DNA from 4 places in the Halomonas sp. DN3 genome. Region 1 is predicted to be linked to each of the others. Evidence: predicted binding sites of a transcription regulator. Region 1 holds the regulator's gene; each other region holds the start of a gene.
The links. The regulator sigma-54, encoded in region 1, starts transcription at its own class of promoters, with help from an activator protein. The targets are predictions, from matches to a motif close to TGGCACNNNNNTTGCTNT.

Region 2: glnL (nitrogen regulation protein NR(II)) is a predicted target of sigma-54. The motif match lies at 3,260-3,277, and genes of this name have one in related genera.
Region 3: NKF27_RS11790 (urease accessory protein UreD) is a predicted target of sigma-54. The motif match lies at 1,675-1,692, and genes of this name have one in related genera.
Region 4: NKF27_RS00530 (P-II family nitrogen regulator) is a predicted target of sigma-54. The motif match lies at 3,055-3,072, and genes of this name have one in related genera.

The regions. Positions count from the first base shown of each region.
Region 1 covers NZ_CP099965.1:1,719,680-1,725,030, forward strand. The annotation lists gene NKF27_RS07605 (HPr family phosphocarrier protein) at 1-74, opposite strand, end outside; gene rapZ (RNase adapter RapZ) at 77-958, opposite strand; gene ptsN (PTS IIA-like nitrogen regulatory protein PtsN) at 1,012-1,497, opposite strand; gene raiA (ribosome-associated translation inhibitor RaiA) at 1,503-1,811, opposite strand; gene NKF27_RS07625 (RNA polymerase factor sigma-54) at 1,971-3,383, opposite strand; gene lptB (LPS export ABC transporter ATP-binding protein) at 3,654-4,379, opposite strand; gene lptA (lipopolysaccharide transport periplasmic protein LptA) at 4,379-4,909, opposite strand; gene lptC (LPS export ABC transporter periplasmic protein LptC) at 4,922-5,351, opposite strand, start outside.
Region 2 covers NZ_CP099965.1:4,384,713-4,390,063, reverse strand. The annotation lists gene NKF27_RS19010 (glycosyltransferase family A protein) at 1-369, opposite strand, end outside; gene glnA (glutamate--ammonia ligase) at 884-2,290, shown strand; gene NKF27_RS19000 (DUF4124 domain-containing protein) at 2,442-3,095, shown strand; gene glnL (nitrogen regulation protein NR(II)) at 3,395-4,444, shown strand; gene ntrC (nitrogen regulation protein NR(I)) at 4,437-5,351, shown strand, end outside.
Region 3 covers NZ_CP099965.1:2,713,148-2,718,498, forward strand. The annotation lists gene NKF27_RS11780 (urease subunit beta) at 1-239, opposite strand, end outside; gene ureA (urease subunit gamma) at 314-616, opposite strand; gene NKF27_RS11790 (urease accessory protein UreD) at 678-1,601, opposite strand; gene urtE (urea ABC transporter ATP-binding subunit UrtE) at 1,858-2,556, opposite strand; gene NKF27_RS11800 (hypothetical protein) at 2,550-2,699, opposite strand; gene urtD (urea ABC transporter ATP-binding protein UrtD) at 2,696-3,529, opposite strand; gene urtC (urea ABC transporter permease subunit UrtC) at 3,526-4,701, opposite strand; gene urtB (urea ABC transporter permease subunit UrtB) at 4,705-5,351, opposite strand, start outside.
Region 4 covers NZ_CP099965.1:115,132-120,482, reverse strand. The annotation lists gene NKF27_RS00550 (alpha/beta hydrolase) at 1-97, shown strand, start outside; gene NKF27_RS00545 (hypothetical protein) at 82-618, shown strand; gene NKF27_RS00540 (YifB family Mg chelatase-like AAA ATPase) at 727-2,232, opposite strand; gene NKF27_RS00535 (accessory factor UbiK family protein) at 2,352-2,726, opposite strand; gene NKF27_RS00530 (P-II family nitrogen regulator) at 3,136-3,474, shown strand; gene NKF27_RS00525 (ammonium transporter) at 3,524-4,774, shown strand; gene glnK (P-II family nitrogen regulator) at 4,964-5,302, shown strand.

The DNA of each region.
Region 1 (5,351 bases):
CAGGTGACCAGGCGTGTCGCGGCGCGTGCATGCAGGCCACGACGATTGGTCAGGGTCAGGGTGCGTCGGGCCACGCCTAGAGTCCTCCGCTGTCCAGTCGGCGTTGCTGGCCGAGTTCGCGGTGGCGTAGACGGACGCGGGGATGCTGGTCGGCCAGGGCCGAGGCGATTCCCTCGGCCAGGTAGACCGAACGATGCTGTCCTCCGGTGCAGCCCACCGCCACGGTGAGGTAGCTGCGCTGGCTTTGCTGATAGCGCGGTAGCCAGGTGCGCACCCAGGCGAGAATGTCGCGCTTCATGTCGGCGACGTCCTGATAGCGTTCGAGGAAGTCGATGACGCTGGGATCGCAGCCATTGGCATCACGCAGCGATGGTTCCCAGTAGGGGTTGGGCAGACAGCGGGCATCGAACACGATGTCTGCATCCGGCGGCACGCCTCGCTTGAAGCCGAAGGACTCCACGGTCAGGCTCAACTGGCCGCTGCGGTGATCGGCGACCTGTTCGGCGATGCGCGAACGCAGTTCGTGCACCGACAGGCGAGAGCTGTCGATGACCAGATCGGCCAGGTCTCGAATACCCGAAAGGGCCTTCTGTTCGGACTCGATGGCCTCCGCCAGGGTCATGTCGCTATCACGGGTCAGGGGGTGACGGCGCCGCGTGTGGGAATAACGCTCGAGCAGAATTCGCGCATCACTGGTCAGGTAGACCACCTGGCAGTCGATCGGACTCTGCTTGAGGGACGCCAGCTGGGCGGGGAAGCGTTCCAGCGCCTCAGGCAGGTTGCGGGCGTCGACGCTGACGGCGATACGGCGGGAATGACCGTTTTCCAGCTCGTCCACCAGGGCGCCCAGCAAGGTCGCGGGAAGGTTGTCGATGGCGTAGAACCCCAGGTCCTCCAGGGCCTGAAGGGCCACGGACTTTCCCGAGCCGGAGCGACCACTGATGATCACGAGCTGCATGTCCTGTCTCCTTGGGCAGGCGTCCATTGCTGATGGCCTAGGCAAGGCCGCGATCAGGAGGGAGTGTCGTCCCCTGGCGCCTGCTGGCGGATGGCTTCCTGCAGGCGCTCGTGAAGCTCGCGCTGGGAGCTGGCGTGGCGCAGACGGTGACGTGTGTCGGCGTCGTTCATGACGCCGGCGACCTGGCCGAGCAGGGCGAGATGGGCGTCGTCGGCCTCTTCCGGTACCAGCAGCACGAACACCAGATCGACGGGCTCACCATCGATGGCATCGAAGTCGACAGGTTCCGCGAGTTTGAGGAAGCCGGAGATGGGCGCCTTGCAGTGGGGGTTGCGGGCATGCGGAATGGCGACGCCATTGCCGATGCCGGTACTGCCCAGGCGCTCACGTCCGATCAGCCGACTGAAGACCTCCTGGCTGTCTAGGCTCGGGGTGTTCTGCGCAATGAAGGTGCTGAAAAACTCCAGCACCCTCTTCTTGCTGCCTCCCGGGACATCGAACAATGTGCGCTCGGGAGGGAGAATGGCTTCCAATGTCATGAGAGTCAGCGAATTCCGGCGCCTTGGGCGCGGGCTTGGGATTTTTCCTTGTGCTTGACCAGCTGGCGGTCCAGCTTGTCGGCAAGGGCGTCGATAGCAGCATACATGTCGCCGTCCTGCGCTTCGGCATGCAGGTCGGCACCGGCGGCGTGAAGGGTGCAGGCGGCCAGCTGGCGTTCCTTTTCCACCGAGAGGGTCACCTGGACGTTGGTGATGTTGTCGTAGTGGCGCTCCACACGGGTGAGCTTCTCTTGTACGTAGTCACGCAGGGGATCGGTCAATTCGACGTGGTGGCCGGTGATGTTGACTTGCATGACAGGCTCCTTGCTCTTTCGGGTGGTGGCTTGATTGTAACCCTTTTTCCGATCCTGCAAACCCCCTCGACGCTACGCAGAAAGACGCAGATGTCATGCGAAATTTCAAGTGCTTGCGCTTTCCCGATAACTAGGCTAGCGACGCCGCAGCGCAAGGACTCAGCGCAGTCGCTTGCGCTCGCTGGAAGACGGAATATTCATGGCTTCCCGGTACTTTGCCACGGTGCGTCTGGCGACATTGACGCCGTCTTCCGCCAGCAATTCCACCAGTTTGCTGTCCGACAGAGGTTTGCGGGCAGGTTCCTTTTGAATCAACGATTTGATCATGGCGCGGATGGCGGTACTGGAATGGGCGTCGCCATCCTGGCCGACCTGGCTCGAGAAAAAATACTTCAACTCGAACACGCCGCGAGGCGTGTGCACGAACTTCTGGGTGGTCACGCGGGAGATGGTGGACTCGTGCATCTCCACCTTGTCTGCGATATCGGCCAACACCAACGGTTTCATGGCCGCTTCTCCCTGCTCGAGGAAGTCGATCTGACGCACCATGATTTCCCGGCCGACCTTCAGCAAGGTGTCGTTGCGGCTGGACAGACTCTTGATCAGCCAGCGCGCCTCCTGCAGGTGGTCCTTGAGGAACTGGTTGTCCTGGCTCTTGTCTGCGCGCCGAATCAGAGCAGCGTAGTCGGGCTGGATGCGCAGTCGGGGCATTGCATCCGGATTGAGTTCAACGCGCCAGCCCTCTTCGGTGTGGCGTACCACCAGGTCGGGAATGACGTAGTCGTTGTCGCTGTCACCGAACTGGCTGCCGGGACGTGGGTCGAGGCTCCGGATCAGCTCGATGACGCTGTCGAGTTGGTCGTCATCGAGTCCTAGTCGGCGCTTCAGCAGGCGTCGGTCGCCGCTGGCCAGTGCCTCGAGAAACTGACGTACCAGTCGTCCGGCCTGGGGCAGCAGGACGGTATCGCGAGGCAGGCTATCCAGTTGCAGCATCAAACACTCGCGCAGGTCGCGGGCGAACACTCCGGTCGGTTCGAACTGTTGCAGCCGAACCAGCACCGCCTCCACCTCGGCGAGGGGAGGGGGGCGACGACCGTCTTGCTCGAGCCCCTGGGCAATGTCATCCAGTGTCTGCTCGAGATAGCCGTCGGCGTTGACCGCGTCGAGCAGGCTCTCGGCGATCAGGCGCTCCTGGTCGCTGACGTCGAGCATCGCCAGTTGCCAGCTCAGGTGGCTGTGCAGTGACTGGGAGCTTGCCTGGCGCTCGAAATCCGGCGCCTCGCCACTGCCGGCGGGGGTGGTGCCCAGGTCCTGGTAGGTGTCGGACCAGTCGCTGTCCACACTGAGTTCCGAGGGAATCTGATCCGCCCAGTCATCTTCCACGGCTTCCCTGGTCTGCTGTTCGCCGAACTCGTCCTCGAGTTCGAGCATGGGGTTGGCCTCCAGCGCCTGCTGGACCTCCTGGCGCAGGTCCAGGGTCGAAAGCTGCAGCAGGCCGATCGCCTGTTGCAGTTGCGGGGTCATGGTCAGCTGGGTACCGATGCGCAGCTGCAGTGACGCCTTGAGGGCCATGGGTCGGGATCCACCAGTGTTGTCGAAAGGCTTTACCCTAACGACGAGTCATCAGACATGCAAGCATCTTGCCAAGTTGGTGTTTTTTGACCTATGGGAGGGAGTGAAAAGGTCGATGTGGAACAACTTGGTAGGGGGGGAGGTGCTTCTTTCGAGGGAGGCCCTGTGTGCAAGGTGAGGCCGACCCTTTCGGGGTCGGCGGTTGGATGCTGATGCTGGCAAGTGTTGCGGCCGCTTGATGCGACTGCGGCTGTCGGGCGGCCCTGCGGTCTAGAGGCGGAAGTTCTCGCCCAGGTAGACCTCCTTGACGCGCTGGTTGGCGAGGATGGACTCGGCGCTGCCCTCGGCGATGATCTGGCCGTCGCCGACGATGTAGGCACGATCGCAGATATCGAGGGTCTCGCGCACGTTGTGATCGGTGATCAGGACGCCGATATCGCGGGCCTTGAGTTGACGAATGATGGACTTGATCTCGCCCACCGAGATCGGGTCGACCCCGGCGAAGGGTTCATCGAGCAGGATAAAGGCCGGCTCGGTGGCCAGGGCGCGGGCGATCTCGACCCGGCGCCGCTCCCCGCCGGACAGGCTCATGCCGGGGTTGTCGCGAATATGGCTGACGTGGAAGTCCTCGAGGAGCTGCTCGAGACGTGCTTCTCGGCCCTCGCGGTCGAGGTCCTTGCGGGTCTCGAGGATCGCCATGATGTTGTCGGCCACCGACAGCTTGCGAAAGATCGAAGCCTCCTGAGGCAGGTAGCCGATACCGGCCAGCGCGCGCTGGTGCATGGCCGCGCGGCTCAGGTCCCGATCATCGATGCTGATGCTGCCGGCGTCGGCTCTGACCAGGCCGACGATCATGTAGAAGGAGGTGGTCTTGCCGGCCCCGTTGGGGCCCAGCAGACCGACGATGCTGCCCTGCTCGATCGACAGGCTGATGTCCTGGACGACGCGACGCTTCTTGTAGCTCTTGGCCAGATGGCGAGCGTGGAGAGTCTTCATCAGTTTCCTTGGCTTTCCGGCTCGAGGGTCATGCGAATGCGCTGCTCGCCCTGGACGCCCTGGGCGCTGGAGCGGGCCTGGACCACGCGGCGATCGAGGAAGTACTCCAGATAGGCACCGTCGAAGGTGTCATTGGCCTTGTGCAGCTCAGCCTGGTCGATCAGCTCCATGCGCCGTTCGGCCACGTGGTAGATCACCTTGCGGCCCCAGCCCTTGACCACCGGTTCTTCCGGGGATGGCTTCTGCTCGAGGTAGGCGCGGGAGCCGGTCGCGGTCGCCAGTGACAGTTGTCCCTGGTCGTTGCGCTGGATCTCGACGCGTTCGCCGGTGAGGATCATGCTGCCTTGCACAATGCGCACGTCGCCGGTATAGACCGCGGTACCGGCGCGATCATCGAGATCCAGCTGGTCGGCCTCCACCTGAATCGGTGCGCTGCGATCACTCTCCAGCGCCAGGACACTGCTGCCGGTGGCGCCGGCGGCCAGGCCAAGGGCCAGGGCAAGCAGGAGGGCGGGACTTGGACGCATCATGGAAGGGGCTCCTTATTGAGGCTCTGGCGGATGATGACCGGTGACATTGTCGGTCAGGCGAGCGGTATTGTCATGGATCCAGGCGTCGAAGCGCTCCCCTTGCATCTGTTGAGGGGGTTGGCGTAGGACGGCTGGCGTTTCGCTCCAGACATGGCCACTGTCGCTGTCGTAGACCAATACCTCTGTATCAAGCTGCCAACGCTCCGCGGGGGCCTCGAGATGGGCGTCGCCTGACAGGGTCAGGGGGTTGCCGTCCGGACCCAGTTCACCGTTGTCGGCGTCGGCGATCCACTCTCGGCCGCTGTCGTCGATCAGCGCAAGGTCCGGCTGGTCCACCCGGGTGACGTCGTCGAGCGGTGTGTGCACAAGGCGTGGCGTATCGATGCGCTGATGGGGGGTGCCCTGGGCATCGAAGCGGGTCAGGCGGGCATCCACCAGGTAG
Region 2 (5,351 bases), 2.2 Mb from region 1:
CAGCGACAGCGGACAGGGACGCGCGGGACGCACCACCGGGCGAGAATCATCGCAGGCGGCTGCCATCATTCGCTCGACCCAGTGGGTATCCAGGGGGCCGAGGCAGAAGCCGAGCATGTGTCCATTGCTGTGGGAGGCGGCCAGGTTGAGGCGACGCCCCATGGGGGCGGGCCGACTACGCACCTGACGATAGCCGACGGTGTTCTGTTCGCCCAGTTCGCCCAGTAGAGGTGGCGCCATATCGCCATCGTCGATGACGAGGATCTCGCCGCTTCCCTGGAAGAGGGCGACCTGCTGGCGTGCTTCCGCGAGCCGGCGAGGCAATTCCTTGCCGGTAAGGCGGGCATCAATGATCAAGCTGATTTTCACGACGACACTCCGAGGAGGGTGACGCCGGCCGGCAGGGGAGGCGGTCGGAGTCGAACGTAATAAAGTGTATCTTTGCGTTGCGAAAGGTTCCAGCGCCCACTGACACCTCGCGATCGCCCCGGCAGAGTTTATAGCTCCTGTCACAAAGTTCCAAAGTGGTGCGTTTCTGTATTTATTGCACTTTTGTGGTGCATTAAGTGGCGTCTGCTAAAGTCTGCATCCCTTTGTGCCCTAAGCTGGCGCAACCGAAGCGGTTTGATAAATAACCTATGAAACAATGTGTTGGAGTTTTTCTGGTCGATGCTGGTGCAATGCTGGCACGCAATCTGCATTGTGGTTGGCAGTGTCATCGTGTCGCGCACGTTGCCATGGGCAGTGTCCCGGGAGCGTGCTACAAAGGATCCCGGTACCCCTTTTGTTCCCTGGATCATCCCCCGTTTCAAACCGGTGACATGGGATTGGCGCCGTTGCGCAACGCTCGAGTCACGAGACAAGTTCCACTCTGGAGGACCACATGTCAGACAAGACCCTCGCCCTGATCAACGAACATGATGTGAAGTGGGTTGACCTGCGCTTCACCGATACCCGCGGCAAAGAGCAGCACGTCACCATTCCGGCCGCTGAGGTCGACGAAGAGTTCTTCGAGAATGGCCAGATGTTCGATGGCTCCTCCATCAACGGCTGGAAGGGCATCAACGAGTCCGACATGATCCTGCGTCCGGAGGACGGCACCGGCTTCCTCGACCCCTTCACCGAAGACGCCACCCTGATCCTGCGCTGCGACATCATCGAGCCGGCCACCATGCAGGGCTACGAGCGTGATCCGCGCTCCATCGCCAAGCGCGCCGAGGCCTACCTGCAGTCCTCTGGCCTGGGCGACACCGCCTTCTTCGGCCCCGAGCCCGAGTTCTTCATCTTCGACGAGGTGCACTGGAAGGCCGATATCGAAGGCGCCATGTACAAGATCAGCTCCGAAGAGGGTGCCTGGTCCACCGACCGCGCCGTCGAAGGTGGCAACCTGGGTCACCGTCCGCGGGTCAAGGGCGGCTACTTCCCGGTTCCGCCGGTGGACAGCTTCCATGACATGCGCGGTGCCATGTGCAACACCCTCGAGGCCATCGGCCAGAAGGTCGAGGTGCACCACCACGAGGTGTCCAACGCCGGCCAGAACGAGATCGGTGTTGCCTTCAACACCCTGGTCAAGAAGGCCGACGAAGTTCAAGAAATGAAGTACGTGATCCACAATGTGGCTCACGCCTACGGCAAGACCGCCACCTTCATGCCCAAGCCGCTGGTCGGCGACAACGGTAGCGGCATGCACGTCCACCAGTCGTTCTGGAAGGACGGTCAGAACCAGTTTGCCGGTGACGAGTACGCGGGTCTGTCCGAAATGGCGCTGTACTACATCGGCGGCATCATCAAGCACGCCCGCGCCCTGAACGCCTTCACCAACGCTTCTACCAACTCCTACAAGCGTCTGGTGCCGGGCTTCGAAGCGCCGGTCATGCTGGCCTACAGCGCCCGCAACCGTTCTGCGTCCATCCGTATCCCGTACACCGCAAGCCCGAAGGGCAAGCGTGTCGAGGCGCGTTTCCCCGACCCGACCGCCAACCCCTACCTGTGCTTCGCGGCGATGCTGATGGCCGGCATCGACGGCATCAAGAACAAGATTCATCCTGGCGACGCCATGGACAAGAACCTCTATGACCTGCCGCCGGAAGAAGGCAAGGCCATCCCGACCGTGGCCGAGAGCCTCGACCAGGCGCTGGCAGCCCTCGACGAGGGTCGCAGCTTCCTGACCGAAGGCGGCGTCTTCACCGATGACATGATCGATGCCTACATCGAGCTGAAGAACGAGGACGTCGAGCGTCTGCGCATGACGACCCACCCGATCGAGTTCGACATGTACTACAGCTGCTGATCGGCACAGCGCCTCGTGCGTTCCGTCGGCCCCGCGATCATCGCGGGGCCGATTTTTTTGCGCGGGCCTTGCGCCTGGGCAAGGGATCCCCTTGGCGCGGGTCGTGGCGGCCGTCATCCTCTTCAGGGGACGGTCGCTGAAGGCAATCACGATGATGCAGGGATGGACGGGCAGGGCAGGCCGGGTGTCGGGCGAGGGCGAAACTGCGCCGCTGATACGGTTGTTGCTGGTGGCGATTGCCTTGCTGGTATCGTCCGGGCTGGCATTGATCGTGGCCGAGGCGGTGCCCGCGAGTACGATCTATCGCAGCGTCGGTGCCGACGGCGTCGTGCGCTACAGCGACACGCCCTCGGCCGGCGCCCGTGAACTGGATCCGCCGCCGTTGTCCAGCGCCCCCGCGCTGGATGTGGCATCGCCCTCCAGGCCTGCGGCGCCTTCCGTTCCAGGTCCAGATGGCGACGCCGATGTCTTCCAGCCCCACGATGTCCTGGCCATCGCCTCCCCGGCGGATGACAGCGTGTTGCCCACTGGAGTCGGGGGACGGCTCAAGGTGCTGGCCGCAATCAGTCCCCCGCCGGCAACGGGGGACCGTCTCGGCTTGGAGGTCGACGGCGTGCTGGCCACCAGCGTCAGCGGCAGCGGTCCTCTGTGGCTCACCAATCTGGAGCGTGGTGAGCATCGCCTGGGACTGGTGGTGCTGGCCCCGTCGGGAGAGGTGCGTCAACGCAGTGCCGACATCGTCATCCATGTGCAGCGTGCCAGCCGCCTGCTTCCCGCCAACCCCCTTCGTCCTGCGCCGCCCTAGTCCGCGATCTCCGGGCCTTGTGCGGACAATGATCCAGACGAGACTGCCCTGCACCAGGTTGGTGCACTAAAATGGTGCGCAAGTGCGCCGGCGGTGACCCGCTTCCTCGACACGAGCACCGTGCTGGCGCTTGCGCGGCGGGAGTGTGCCACAGGCACCAAGGCTGGCCCGCTTCTTGCTTTGAATGTTGTTGTCTGACGCCTGCTCGAGGCCGAGACCTGAACCGCCATCATGGAATGCCGGCTTGGCTTCGTGGCGGCCTCTATCGAGCGGGCGCTTCGCCCCATCAGGATGGACCCATGACGCCTGGCATCATCGAACACCTCACAACTGCGGTCATGCTGCTCGACGGTGAGCTGCGACCGACCTGGATGAACCCGGCGGCCGAGACCCTGCTGGCGGTCAGCGCCAGTCGGGTTGCCGGCGTGGCGCTGACAGACTGGCTCAGCGGCGAGGATGATATCGCCGAGGTGCTGATACGTGCCCGGGATGGACAGCATCCCTATACCCAGCGGGAGGCGCGGCTGGTCCTCGCCGGCGGAGAGCCGCTGACGGTGGACTACACCGTGACGCCGCTGTCGCCCGACGAGCTGCTGCTGGAGATGGAGCCGCGGGATCGGCTGTTGCGAATTTCCCGCGAGGAAGCGCTGCAGTCGCGCCAGGAAACCATGAAGGTGCTGGCGCGGGGATTGGCTCACGAGGTCAAGAACCCCCTGGGGGGTATTCGTGGCGCGGCGCAACTGCTCGAGCGTGACCTGGAGCAGACGCCGGCGCTCAAGGAGTACACCCGGATCATCATCGAAGAGGTGGATCGACTCCGGGATCTGGTCGATTCCATGCTCGGGCCGAACCGGGTGAGTCGACGAGAGCCACTGAACATCCACCGGGTACTGGAACGTGTGCGCGCGCTGCTATTGGTCGAGCAGCCGAAAGTCAGCATCGAGCGCGACTATGATCCCAGCCTGCCGGAGCTGACCGGCGACGAAGCCCAGTTGATTCAGGCGGTGCTCAATGTGGCCCGCAACGCCGTCCAGGCGCTGGTCGAGTCCGAGACACCGAACCCGGTGATGACCCTGAGGACCCGCGCGCGCCGCCAGTTCACCCTGGGCGCCCAGCGCCATCGTCTGGTCTGCGACGTCAGCGTGATCGACAACGGCCCGGGCGTCCCCGAGACGCTACGCGAGACCCTGTTCTATCCGATGGTGTCCGGTCGTGCCGAGGGCAGTGGCCTGGGGCTGTCGATCGCCCAGTCGGTGTTGCACCAGCACGAAGGGCTGATCGAATGCGAGTCCGAGCCCGGACGTACCGAATTCCGTCTGTTGATTCCCCTGGAGATGAGTCATGACTGATACCGCTCGTGTAATGATCGTCGACGACGACCGGGCCATACGCTGGGTGCTCGAGCGCGCCCTGGCGCAGCCGGACCTTGAGGTCGAGGCGGTCGAGCGGGCCGACGGTATCCTCGATCGACTGCTGGCCGAGCCGCCCGACGTGCTGGTCACCGATATCCGCATGCCAGGCATCGACGGACTCGATCTGATGGCCAAGGTGCGCCAGGTGCACCCGGACCTGCCGGTCATCGTGATGACCGCCCATTCCGACCTGGACAGTGCGGTGGCTTCCTATCAGGGCGGAGCCTTCGAGTACCTGCCCAAGCCGTTCGACGTGGACGAGGCGCTGGCCCTGGTGCGACGCGCGGTGGCCCACGTGCGCGAGCGCCAGCGGCCGGTCAGCGTGCCCGAAGGACTCGACGCCGAGATCATCGGCGAGGCGCCGGCGATGCAGGAGGTGTTCCGGGCCATCGGGCGCCTGGCGCACTCGCATATCACGGTGTTGATCAACGGCGAGTCCGGGACCGGCAAGGAGCGTGTGGCGCGTGCGCTTCATCAGCACAGTCCCCGCGCCGCCAACCCCTTTATCGCCCTCAATATGGCGGCGATTCCCCGGGATCTGATCGAGTCGGAGCTGTTCGGCCACGAAAAGGGCGCCTTCACCGGCGCCAGCGCCAGTCGCCAGGGGCGCTTCGAGCAGGCCAACGGCGGCACCCTGTTCCTCGACGAGATCGGTGACATGCCCTCGGAGACCCAGACCCGACTGCTGCGGGTACTGGCCGACGGCGAGTTCTATCGGGTCGGTGGTCATACGCCGGTCAAGGTGGACGTGCGCATCATCGCCGCGACCCACCAGGACCTCGAGACGCTGGTCGCCGATGGCCGCTTCCGTGAGGACCTGTTCCACCGCCTCAATGTCATCCGC
Region 3 (5,351 bases), 990 kb from region 1:
GTGACCTCACGGCTCTGCCCCGGCTCGAAGCGCACCGCGCTGCCGGCGGCCACGTCCAGACGAAAGCCCCGCGCCCTGTCGCGATCGAACGCCAGTGCCGGGTTGGTCTCGGCGAAGTGATAGTGGGATCCGACCTGAATCGGTCGATCTCCGCGATTGGCCACCTCCAGCGTGACCCTGTCGCGACCCTCGCACAGGGCGATGTCACCGTCCTTCAGTTGGTATTCTCCGGGGATCATCCCGCGCCCTCCCTATTGGTATCAGCGTATGAGCCTGTCGCGTCGTCCCCGGATCAAGCCGGGGCCTGGCAGCGTCACGAGATCGGGTTGTGCACCGTTACCAGCTTGGTGCCGTCAGGAAAGGTGGCCTCGACCTGCACCTCGTCGACCATTTCCGCCACCCCTTCCATTACCTCGTCACGCCCCAGTATCTGGCGCCCTCGGCTCATCATCTCGGCCACACTCAGGCCTTCCCGGGCACCCTCCATGATCTCGCAGCTGATCAAGGCCACCGCCTCGGGATAGTTCAGCTTGAGCCCCTTGGCGCGTCGCCGCTCGGCCACCAGGCCAGCGGTAAACAGCAAGAGCTTGTCCTTGTCACGCGGTGTCAGCTCCATCCTTTCATCCTCGATGTTGGTCAGGGTGGCCAGGGGTCACCTGGCCCGCCCGGCATGGCATTCAGGTAAACCAGATGCGTGGCACACAGGCCTCGCGATCCATCAGCATCGGACGCAGCAAGGTCCAGGCCGCCTCGCACAGCGACCAGGCCTCGCGCCGCGAGTGACCGAGGTAGCGCAGCAGCAGGACGCCATCACGCACAGTGACGGCCCAGCGCTCGGCTTCACCAGCGCCGGGACTGCCGGCAAGGTCACTCCCTCCCTGCCCCAACCCTTGGCGCAGACGTTCGATCGCCGCGGACTCGTCTTCGAGCCCGACCGCCCACAGGGTTGCCTGGACGCTGCACCCTCGCTGCCCCCAGGCGCCGTGAAAACGACGATGGTCAGGGTCGAGGGGCTGGCGCTCGATCCACAGCGGTCGTCCGTCCCGGGACAGCCGGAAGCGCTGCTCGAGGTGGCCACTGGCAAACGGCAGGTCACTGGCCGGCCGCCCCAGCGCCAGCACCTCCCAGCCCAGGCAGCGGGCGCTGCCGGAAAGCTCGATCTCGGTGGCCTGCACCCCTCGCGAGCCGTCGAAGGCGATGGTTTCCTGGGGCAACCACTCGAGCAGCCCGCTCTCCTCGACCACCAGACGAGTGCGCTGGGACCAGGCCACGGCGTTGCGGTCGGCCCGATACAGCTTGTTGGCCGCCGGTGTGGTCAGCAGTGCCCGCGCGCCCGCGCCCACCCGCGCCTGGATATCCAGGATATCGCCGCTGACCAGGCCCCCCGGGGGATGCAGCAGATAGACGTGGCAGGTGCCGTCGCGGCCTTCGGGATAGAAGGGACGCTGCACCCGCAGGGGGCCGCGATGATCCACCCGATAGAGGCGAGTGGCCTGGCCATCATGGCGAAAGCCGAGATCGAGGCTGGCCTCCCAGCGCCGTCCTGCGTCGAAACGATGGCCGTGCCGATCGGTCGAATCCTGTGTTGTCTGCGCGCTCATGGCTCTCCCGGGCGGTCCGTCGAGTCGGCGTGGCAAGCGAAAGTAAAAAAGGCCACCACCATTGCCCAATCAAGGTGCAAGCCCCGTACCAGCTTCCCGAATCTCTATTTTTCTACTTATTTTTCAATTTCTTATAGAACAACCAAGGATTGCACCAGAGAAAAGCACGCCTTTGGTCGCGCACAAAAAAAGTGCGCAACCTTACGATTGCGCACCATTGATGTGCAGCGATTCACCCTGATTGACGCGCTACCGCTCAGACGGTCAGGTAGCGCTTCACCACGGCGTCGTCGAGCTCACCGATATCACCGACGGCGACTCTCCGCCCGCGATCGAGGATGGCGAAGTGGTCGGCGAAGCGTCGGGCAAAGGGCAGTTTCTGCTCCACCAGCAGCACGGTCAGCCCATCATCGGCGATCAACCGACGGATGACTTCGCCGATCTGGGCGACGATATTGGGCTGGATGCCCTCCCCCGGCTCGTCGAGGATCAACAGCTTCGGCTCGATCACCAGGGCGCGCCCGATCGCCAGCTGCTGCTGCTGACCGCCGGACAGATCGCCGCCACGCCGATGGCGCATCTCCTTGAGCACCGGGAACAGCTCATAGATCCGTTCGGGCACCTGGCGCAGGCCATCGCCACGGGCGGCAAGGCCAGTGCGCAGATTCTCCTCCACCGTCATCAGCGGAAAGATCTGGCGTCCCTGGGGCACATAGCCCACGCCCAGGCGTGAGCGATCCTCGAGGCGACGGCTTTCCAGCGCGACACCGTCGGCGTAGCGAAGCTCACCGCCGGTGATCGGCACCTCGCCCATGATCGCCTTCATCAGGGTGGTCTTGCCGACGCCATTGCGACCCAGCACACAGGTACAGGCCGCCCTGGGCACGTCGAGATCGAGATCCCACAGAGTATGGCTCTCGCCATAGAACTGATTGAGCCCGCGAATGCTCAGCATCGATCCACCTCCTTGCCCATCTCCTGCACCCACCGGCCGCAGACCTTCGCCCACAGCGTGGCCAGCCTGCCGCGGGATGCGCCGTCCGCCCAGTACAGCGCTCTTACCGAAGACTGCTGAGGTACCCGCTCCAGTCCGATCATGCCGCCTCCTCGTCGCCACCCAGGTAGACCTCGATCACCCTGGGGTCGCTTGCCACCTTGTCCATACTGCCCTCGGCCAGCACCGAGCCCTGATGCAGCACCGTCACCGTGCGCGCGATCGAACGCACAAAGCCCATGTCGTGCTCCACCACCACCACCGAGTGCTTGCCGGCGAGGCTCAATAACAGCTCTGCGGTACGCTCCATCTCCTGCTCGGTCATCCCCGCCACCGGCTCGTCGACCAGCAACAGTCGAGGGCGCTGCATCAACAGCATGCCGATCTCGAGCCACTGCTTCTGTCCGTGGGACAGGATGCCCGCCTGGCGGCGACTGAGCGACGCCAGACCCACCGTCTCGAGCACCTCCTCGATTCGCGCCAGCACCTCCCCGGTCATGCGCGCCTTGAGCGTCGGCCACAGACTCTTGTCCATGGCCATCGCCAGCTCGAGGTTCTCGAACACCGTCAGCGCCTCGAACACCGTGGGCTTCTGGAACTTGCGCCCGATGCCGAGCCGGGCGATCTCCGGCTCGTTCTTGGTCAACAGGTTGTGGCGGCTGCCGAACCACACGCTGCCCTGATCCGGGCGCGTCTTGCCGGTGATGATGTCCATCATGGTGGTCTTGCCGGCCCCGTTGGGGCCAATGATGCAGCGCAGTTCGCCGTCGTCGATGGTCAGGTTGAGATCATTGATGGCCTTGAAGCCGTCGAAGCTCACCGACACGTCCTCGAGATAGAGGATCGGGCCGTGGCGTACGTCGACCGGCGATTGTTCCGGGACCAGGAAGTCGAAGACCCGATCGCGATCGGCCAGGCTCTGAAGAAAGCTCATGAGGTGGCCTCCCTGGGGGTTGCATCTAGCGTGTCGGTTGGCGTGTCGGCTGGCGTGTCGCTGTCATCGTCGCTGCCTTGCTGGCGAGAGCGTGACAAAAGCCCGGCGATGCCCTGAGGCAGCAGCACTGTCACCAGCACGAACAGCGCACCGAGCGCGAACAGCCAGGCCTCCGGCATCACCCCGGTAAACACGCTCTTGGCGTAGTTCACCGCCAGCGCACCGATCACCGCGCCATAGAGGGTGGCACGGCCACCCAGCGCCACCCACACCACCACCTCGATGGAGAACAGCGGCGAGAACTCGCTGGGGTTGATGATGCCCACCTGGGGCACATAGAGGGCGCCTGCGACCCCGGCCAGCATGGCCGAGACGACGAACACGAAGAGCTGATAGCGCTCCACCCGGTAGCCGAGAAAGCGGGTGCGGGACTCGGCGTCGCGCACCGCCACGCAGACCCGCCCAAGCTTGCTGACCACGATGGCACGGCACAGCAGGAAACCCAGCGCCAGCGCCACGCCGGATGCGATAAATAGCCCCAGTCGAGTGGCGTCGGCGGACAGGTCGAAGCCCAGCAGTTCCTTGAAGTCGGTCAGGCCGTTGTTGCCGCCAAAGCCCATCTCGTTGCGGAAGAACGCCAGCATCAGCGCAAAGGTCAGCGCCTGGGTGATGATCGACAGATAGACCCCGGTGACCCGCGAACGGAACGCCAGGAAGCCGAACACCAGCGCCAGCAGGCCCGGCGCCAGCAGCACCATCACAAAGGCAAAACCGGCCATGTCGAAGCCAAGCCAGTACCAGGGCAGGCTGTCCCAGTCGAGGAACACCATGAAGTCCGGCAGCAGTGGATCGCCGTAGACACCGCGGTCGCCGATCTGGCGCATCAGGTACATGCCCATGGCGTAGCCGCCGAGGGCGAAGAAGGCGCCGTGGCCCAGGCTGAGAATCCCCAGGTAACCCCAGACCAGATCCACCGCCACCGCCAGCAGCGCATAGCACAGGTACTTGCCCAGCAAGGTAACGGTATAAGTGGAGACGTGTAACGGATGCTCCGGCGCCAGCAGCAGATTTGCCGCCACCACCAGCGCCATGGTGGCACCGAGCACCGCCAGGAAGATCAGAGTCGACCGCTCGCCGAACGGGCGAGCCAGCCATAGTCGGGATGATGGCATCGCTCAGCCCTCCGCCGCGCGGCCCTTCTGGGGAAAGAGTCCCCTCGGGCGCTTTTGAATGAACAGAATGATGAACACCAGCACCAGGATCTTGGCCAGTACCGCCCCGGCCCAGGGCTCCAGCACCTGATTGATCACCCCCAGCGAGAGCCCCGCCACCAGGGTGCCCCACAGATTGCCGACCCCGCCGAACACCACCACCATGAAGGAGTCGATGATGTAGTTCTGGCCGAGGTTGGGACCGACGTTGGTGAGCTGTGACAGCGCCACCCCCGCAAGGCCAGCCACCCCCGACCCCAGCGCGAAGGTCAGGATGTCGACGCGGGTCGCGCGAATGCCCATGGAGCGTGCCATGGCACGATTCTGCGTCACCGCGCGTACCTCCAGCCCCAGCCGGGTGCGGCGCATCACCAGCATCAGGGCGGCAAACACCAGGATGGCGAAGCCCAGCACATAGAGGCGATTGAGGGTCAGCGACAGCGCCTCGTTGATCACCAGCGAGCCGCTCATCCACTCGGGCGTCACCACGGTACGGTTGAGCGGTGAGATCAGGGTGCGCACCAGCTGCTGCAGGATCAGGCTGACGCCGAAGGTCGCCAGCAGGGTTTCCAGCGGACGCCCCTTGAGGAACTGGATGACGCCTCGCTCGA
Region 4 (5,351 bases), 1.6 Mb from region 1:
CCTGGACCTTTTCGCCGAAGTGCGCCAATTTCTGGAACAACAGCTCAGTGAAGGGCCTCTACCGAAAAGGATGTCATCTCAATGCCCAGACGCTTGACCCGACAGACGGTACACCGCGCTGGCAGCCACGCCTCCTTGCTGCCCTGGCTGGCGCTGGTGCTGCTGGTCTGGCTGGCCGGCTGTGCCAGCGCCCCCGAGCGCCCCGAGACGCTGCGCCAGGCGCTGCTGGGCCTTGGCCAACAGGCGGCCGAGCGGGTCGCCGAGGCGCCGGCCCTGGCAGGGGAAACCCTGGCCGATCAGGTGCTGCTGCTGTCCCCGCCCAAGGTCGACGAAAGGCTGGAGCTCGGCGTCGGCCGTGTCCAGGAGAGCCTGACCCGTGGCCTGCTGGCGATCGACGACGGCCCCCAGGTGCTGGACTGGCAGCCCGGTGATACCCCCGCCGCCGATACCAATCAATGGCTGGTCGATAGCCGACTGATCGCCGATGGCCCACGCCTGACGCTGTCTGACCGGGAGCTTCTGCCCTACCGCTTCGAACTCCGCCTGCGCCGCCCCGGCGACGGCGCCGCGCTGTGGTCCACGGTCATCAGCGGCGCCTTCGACGCCGACGCGCTCTAGGGCTTGCTGAAAAGTGCCTGCGCTCGTCGACTTCTCGGGCAAGGCCTGGACCCGGGCAGGGGCCATGCCTGGCGATAACGGGTGCATGGAACGACCGTGCGGCGCCCGTCAGCCCTTGCGCAACAGCCGATCCAGCTGGCGATAGCCGATGGCCTCGATCAGGTCATCACGGCACGGACGTTCGCGCCCGGCCAGGTCGGCCAGGGTCAGCGCCACCCGCAGCACCCGGTGGTAGGCCCGGGCGGACAGCCGCAGGCGCTCAAGCGACTGCGCCAGCCAGGTGCGCTCGGCCACATCCAGGGCGCAGGCGCGCTCCAGCGCTGCGCCGGCGAGCTGGGCGTTGAGCGTCCCCCTCTGCTGCTGACGCTGACGCGCCGCCATCACGCGTCGGCGCACCATCTCGGTGCTTTCCCCCGGCTGATGCGACGTCAACTGTTCCACCGGCAGCGCCGGCACCTCCACCTGCAGGTCGATGCGATCTAGCAGGGGGCCGGACAGGCGCGCCTGATAGCGCTGGATCTGGGACGCGGTGCATACACAGTCCTGACGCGGATCACCCAGATGGCCGCAGGGGCAAGGATTCATTGCTGCAACGAGTTGAAAACGAGCAGGAAATCGCCGCTCGTGGCTGGCCCTGGCGATATGGATCTCGCCGCTTTCCAGCGGCTCGCGCAATACCTCCAGCACCTGGCGACTGAACTCCGGCAACTCGTCGAGAAACAGCACGCCGCGATGGGCCAGCGAGATCTCGCCGGGCCGCGGACGCGAGCCGCCACCGACCAGCGAGACCGCGCTGGCGGTGTGGTGGGGCGAGCGAAACGGACGACGGCCAAAGCCATCGGACAGGGGAAGCGCGCACACCGAGCGAATCGCCGCTACCTCCAGCGCCTCGTCATCGCCAAGCGGTGGCAAGAGCCCGGGCAGTCGGCTGGCCAGCAACGTCTTGCCGGTGCCGGGCGGCCCGGCAAACAGCAGGTTGTGCCCACCCGCCGCCGCCACCTCCAGCGCTCGCCGGGCCTGATACTGGCCACGCACATCGCACAGATCCAGCGCCGCAGGCCCGTCTTGCGGCGGTGCGGCGGGTAGGTGAGCAGCGAGGGGAATGCGCCCGACCAGGTGGGCGACGACGTCGAGCAGGTGTGCCGCCGGCAGCACCTCCAGGCCGTTGACCAAGGCCGCCTCATCGGCGTTGGCCTCGGGCAGAATCAGGCGCCGCCCGGCCTGACGGGTGGCCATGGCGAAGGGCAGCATGCCGGTTACTGGCCGCAACCGACCATCGAGGGCCAGTTCGCCGGCGCACTCGACACCCTCCAGTGCGGCGGCGGGCAACTGACCGGAAGCCACCAGCAGACCCAGCGCGATGGGCAAATCGAAGCGTCCACCCTCCTTGGGCAGATCGGCGGGAGCAAGATTCAGGGTAATACGGCGTAACGGGTAGTCGAGGCCGCAGGTGGCGAGGGCGCTGCGCACCCGTTCGCGGCTTTCGCGCACTGCGGTCTCGGGCAGGCCGACCAGGGTCATGCCCGGCAGGCCGTTGGCCAGGTGTACCTCGACCTGCACCTCGGGGGCGTCCAGCCCCAGTCCCGCACGGGTGGCAATGATGGCAAGCGTCATGGGCTCCCTGCCTGACGGAAGGCTCATGACCAGTAGAGCACGCCGACCTCACCGGCGCCGCATGCCGGCCCCCCGCCAGGGCGGGCCGGCATATCTTGTGACGTTCTGCGTCCGAAGCCTCAGGCGGAGGGCTTGTCGGCTGAACCGCTCGATGCCTCGTCCTGCTTGCCCTGTTCCGGCGGCACCGGCACCTCGGCAGCTTCCTCGGCCACGGCTGGCGCCGCGGTCGTTTCGCCAGCGGGCGCTGCACGTTCCTCGACCAGGCTCTCCAGCGCCGCTACCTGCTTTTCCAGCGCCTCGACCCGGGAGCGGGTGCGCTGCAACACGTCCATGAGGATGTCGAAATCCTCGCGTGACACCAGTTCGAGACGATCGAAGGCGCCACGCACCACCTGCTGGACCCCCTTCTGGATGTCTTCCGGGGCCTGGGAGGCGCCCTGCAAGCGCTCGCCGATCTGCTGTGCCAAACGGCTGATGCGATCCTGACTGACCATGATGGCTCTCCTTGAAACGTCGATGGGAACTCCGTTGCCGACAGGATACGCAAGCCGGGCGCCCAACGCATGCTTCGTGGCCCTTGCCCATTGGCGCCCGGCGCATTGGCGACTCCCTGATACCAACAGGCTACCCGGCACGCGGCTCAGCACGCGACCCATTGCTCCACCCAGCACAACATGCTCGCCAATGACGCACCACTAATACGCGCCAGCACCAAAACAGTGCATTAACTTTGATGCAGTGCCGCAAACTCGCGGGTGTTTTTCGTCTCTCGCCTTCCAAAACAACCACAAGCCATTGTAAACAAAGCTTTTGCCAAATTTATGGCACGTATATCGCTATGCATAGATATCCATGCACCGAGCGGAAACAAGCCGCCACCTTATGCACGTAGGGAGCCATGCCATGAAACTGATCACCGCCATCATCAAGCCCTTCAAGCTGGACGACGTCCGCGAGGCGCTGGCCGACAACGGCGTCCAGGGCATCACCGTGACCGAGGTCAAGGGCTTCGGCCGCCAGAAGGGCCACACCGAGCTATACCGCGGCGCCGAGTATGTCGTCGACTTTCTGCCCAAGGTGAAGGTCGAGGTTGCGATCGACGAGGCCCGACTGGACAGCGTGCTGGAAGCCATCTGCAACGCGGCCAACAGCGGCAAGATCGGTGACGGCAAGGTGTTCGTCACGCCGCTGGAAGACGTCATCCGCATTCGCACCGGCGAGCGCGGCTCCGACGCGGTCTGATCCCCGTCCCCTGACCCGACTTCCGATAAAAATATAGCGAGACACTTCCATGGTCGATATCAGTGAACTCAGCTACGCGCTGGACACCTTCTACTTCCTTATCTGCGGCGCCCTGGTCATGTGGATGGCCGCCGGTTTTGCCATGCTCGAGGCCGGCCTGGTCCGGGCCAAGAACACCGCCGAGATTCTGACCAAGAACATCGTGCTGTTCGCGGTCGCCTGCACCATGTATCTGCTGGTGGGCTACGCCCTGATGTACTCCTCCGACGCCGGCGGCTTCATCCCCAACCTCGGCTTCTTGATCGGCGCGGAAAACAGCGTCGATGCGGTGCTGGCAGGTGGTGAAGACGCACCCTACTACTCGGCCCGCGCCGACTTCTTCTTCCAGGTCGTGTTCGTGGCCACCGCCATGTCGATCGTCTCCGGCGCTGTCGCCGAGCGCATGAAGCTGTGGGCCTTCCTGGCCTTCGCCGTGGTCATGACCGCCGTGATCTATCCGGTCTCCGGCTACTGGACCTGGGGCGGCGGCTGGTTGTCCGAAGCAGGCTTCTCCGACTACGCAGGTTCCGGCATTGTCCACATGGCGGGTGCCGCTGCAGCCCTGGCCGGTGTGCTGGTGCTCGGTCCGCGCAAGGGCAAGTACGGCAAGAACGGCGCCATCTACGCCATCCCCGGTGCCAACATGCCGCTGGCGACCCTGGGTACCTTCGTCCTGTGGCTGGGCTGGTTCGGCTTCAATGGCGGCTCCGAGCTCAAGCTCTCCGACGTGTCTTCCGCCAACAACATGGCCCAGGTGCTGGTGAACACCAACGCTGCCGCCGCCGGGGGTGTCATCGCCGCGCTGATCCTGGCCAAGATCTGGTTTCGCAAGGCTGACCTGACCATGGCCCTGAACGGCGCCATCGCTGGCCTGGTCTCCATCACCGCCGACCCGCTGTCCTCCACGGCCCTCGGCGCCACCCTGATCGGTGCAGTCGGCGGTGTCCTGGTGGTGGTCGCCATCGTGGTCCTCGACAAGCTGCGCCTGGACGATCCGGTCGGTGCCATCTCCGCCCACGGTGTGGCCGGTATCTGGGGTGTCCTGGCGGTCCCGCTGAACAACGCCGACGCCACCTTCGGCGCCCAGATGCTCGGCATCATCGGCATCTTCGCCTGGGTCTTCATCGCTAGCCTGGTCGTGTGGCTGATCATCAAGGCAATCATGGGTGTGCGTGTCAGCGAAGAAGAAGAATACGAAGGCGTCGACCTGGCCGAATGCGGTCTTGAAGCCTACCCCGAGTTTAACGTCGTCAAGAAGTAAGCTAGAGCTTACCGCGACACCAGTGAGCTGGCGTGCTCCTCCTGGCCCCTTCGGGGGCCTTTTTTATTGCTGTTCGCCAGGGGTATGCTTTGTCACACTAGTCAGGACAGGCGCAACGGCGCGCCGCCAACGGGTTGGCGCCAGGCACGACCGACGCCGCCCCCACACGGACAGGATGAGGAACCCGCCATGAAACTGGTGACCGCGATTATCAAGCCATTCAAGCTCGACGACGTCCGCGAGTCGCTCTCCGAGATCGGTGTTCAGGGCATCACCGTCACTGAAGTGAAGGGCTTTGGCCGTCAGAAGGGCCACACCGAGCTGTACCGGGGAGCCGAGTACGTGGTCGACTTTCTGCCCAAGGTGAAGCTTGAGGTGGCGGTCGACGACGGTATGACCGAGCAGGTCATCGAAGCCATCGTCCAGGTCGCCAACACCGGCAAGATCGGTGATGGCAAGATCTTCGTCACTCCCCTTGAACAAGTTATTCGTATCCGTACCGGCGAGACCGACAAGGACGCTGTCTGACCGACGATGGCAGCTGTCTTCAGCCACCCCCCTCGAGCAAGTCATTCGT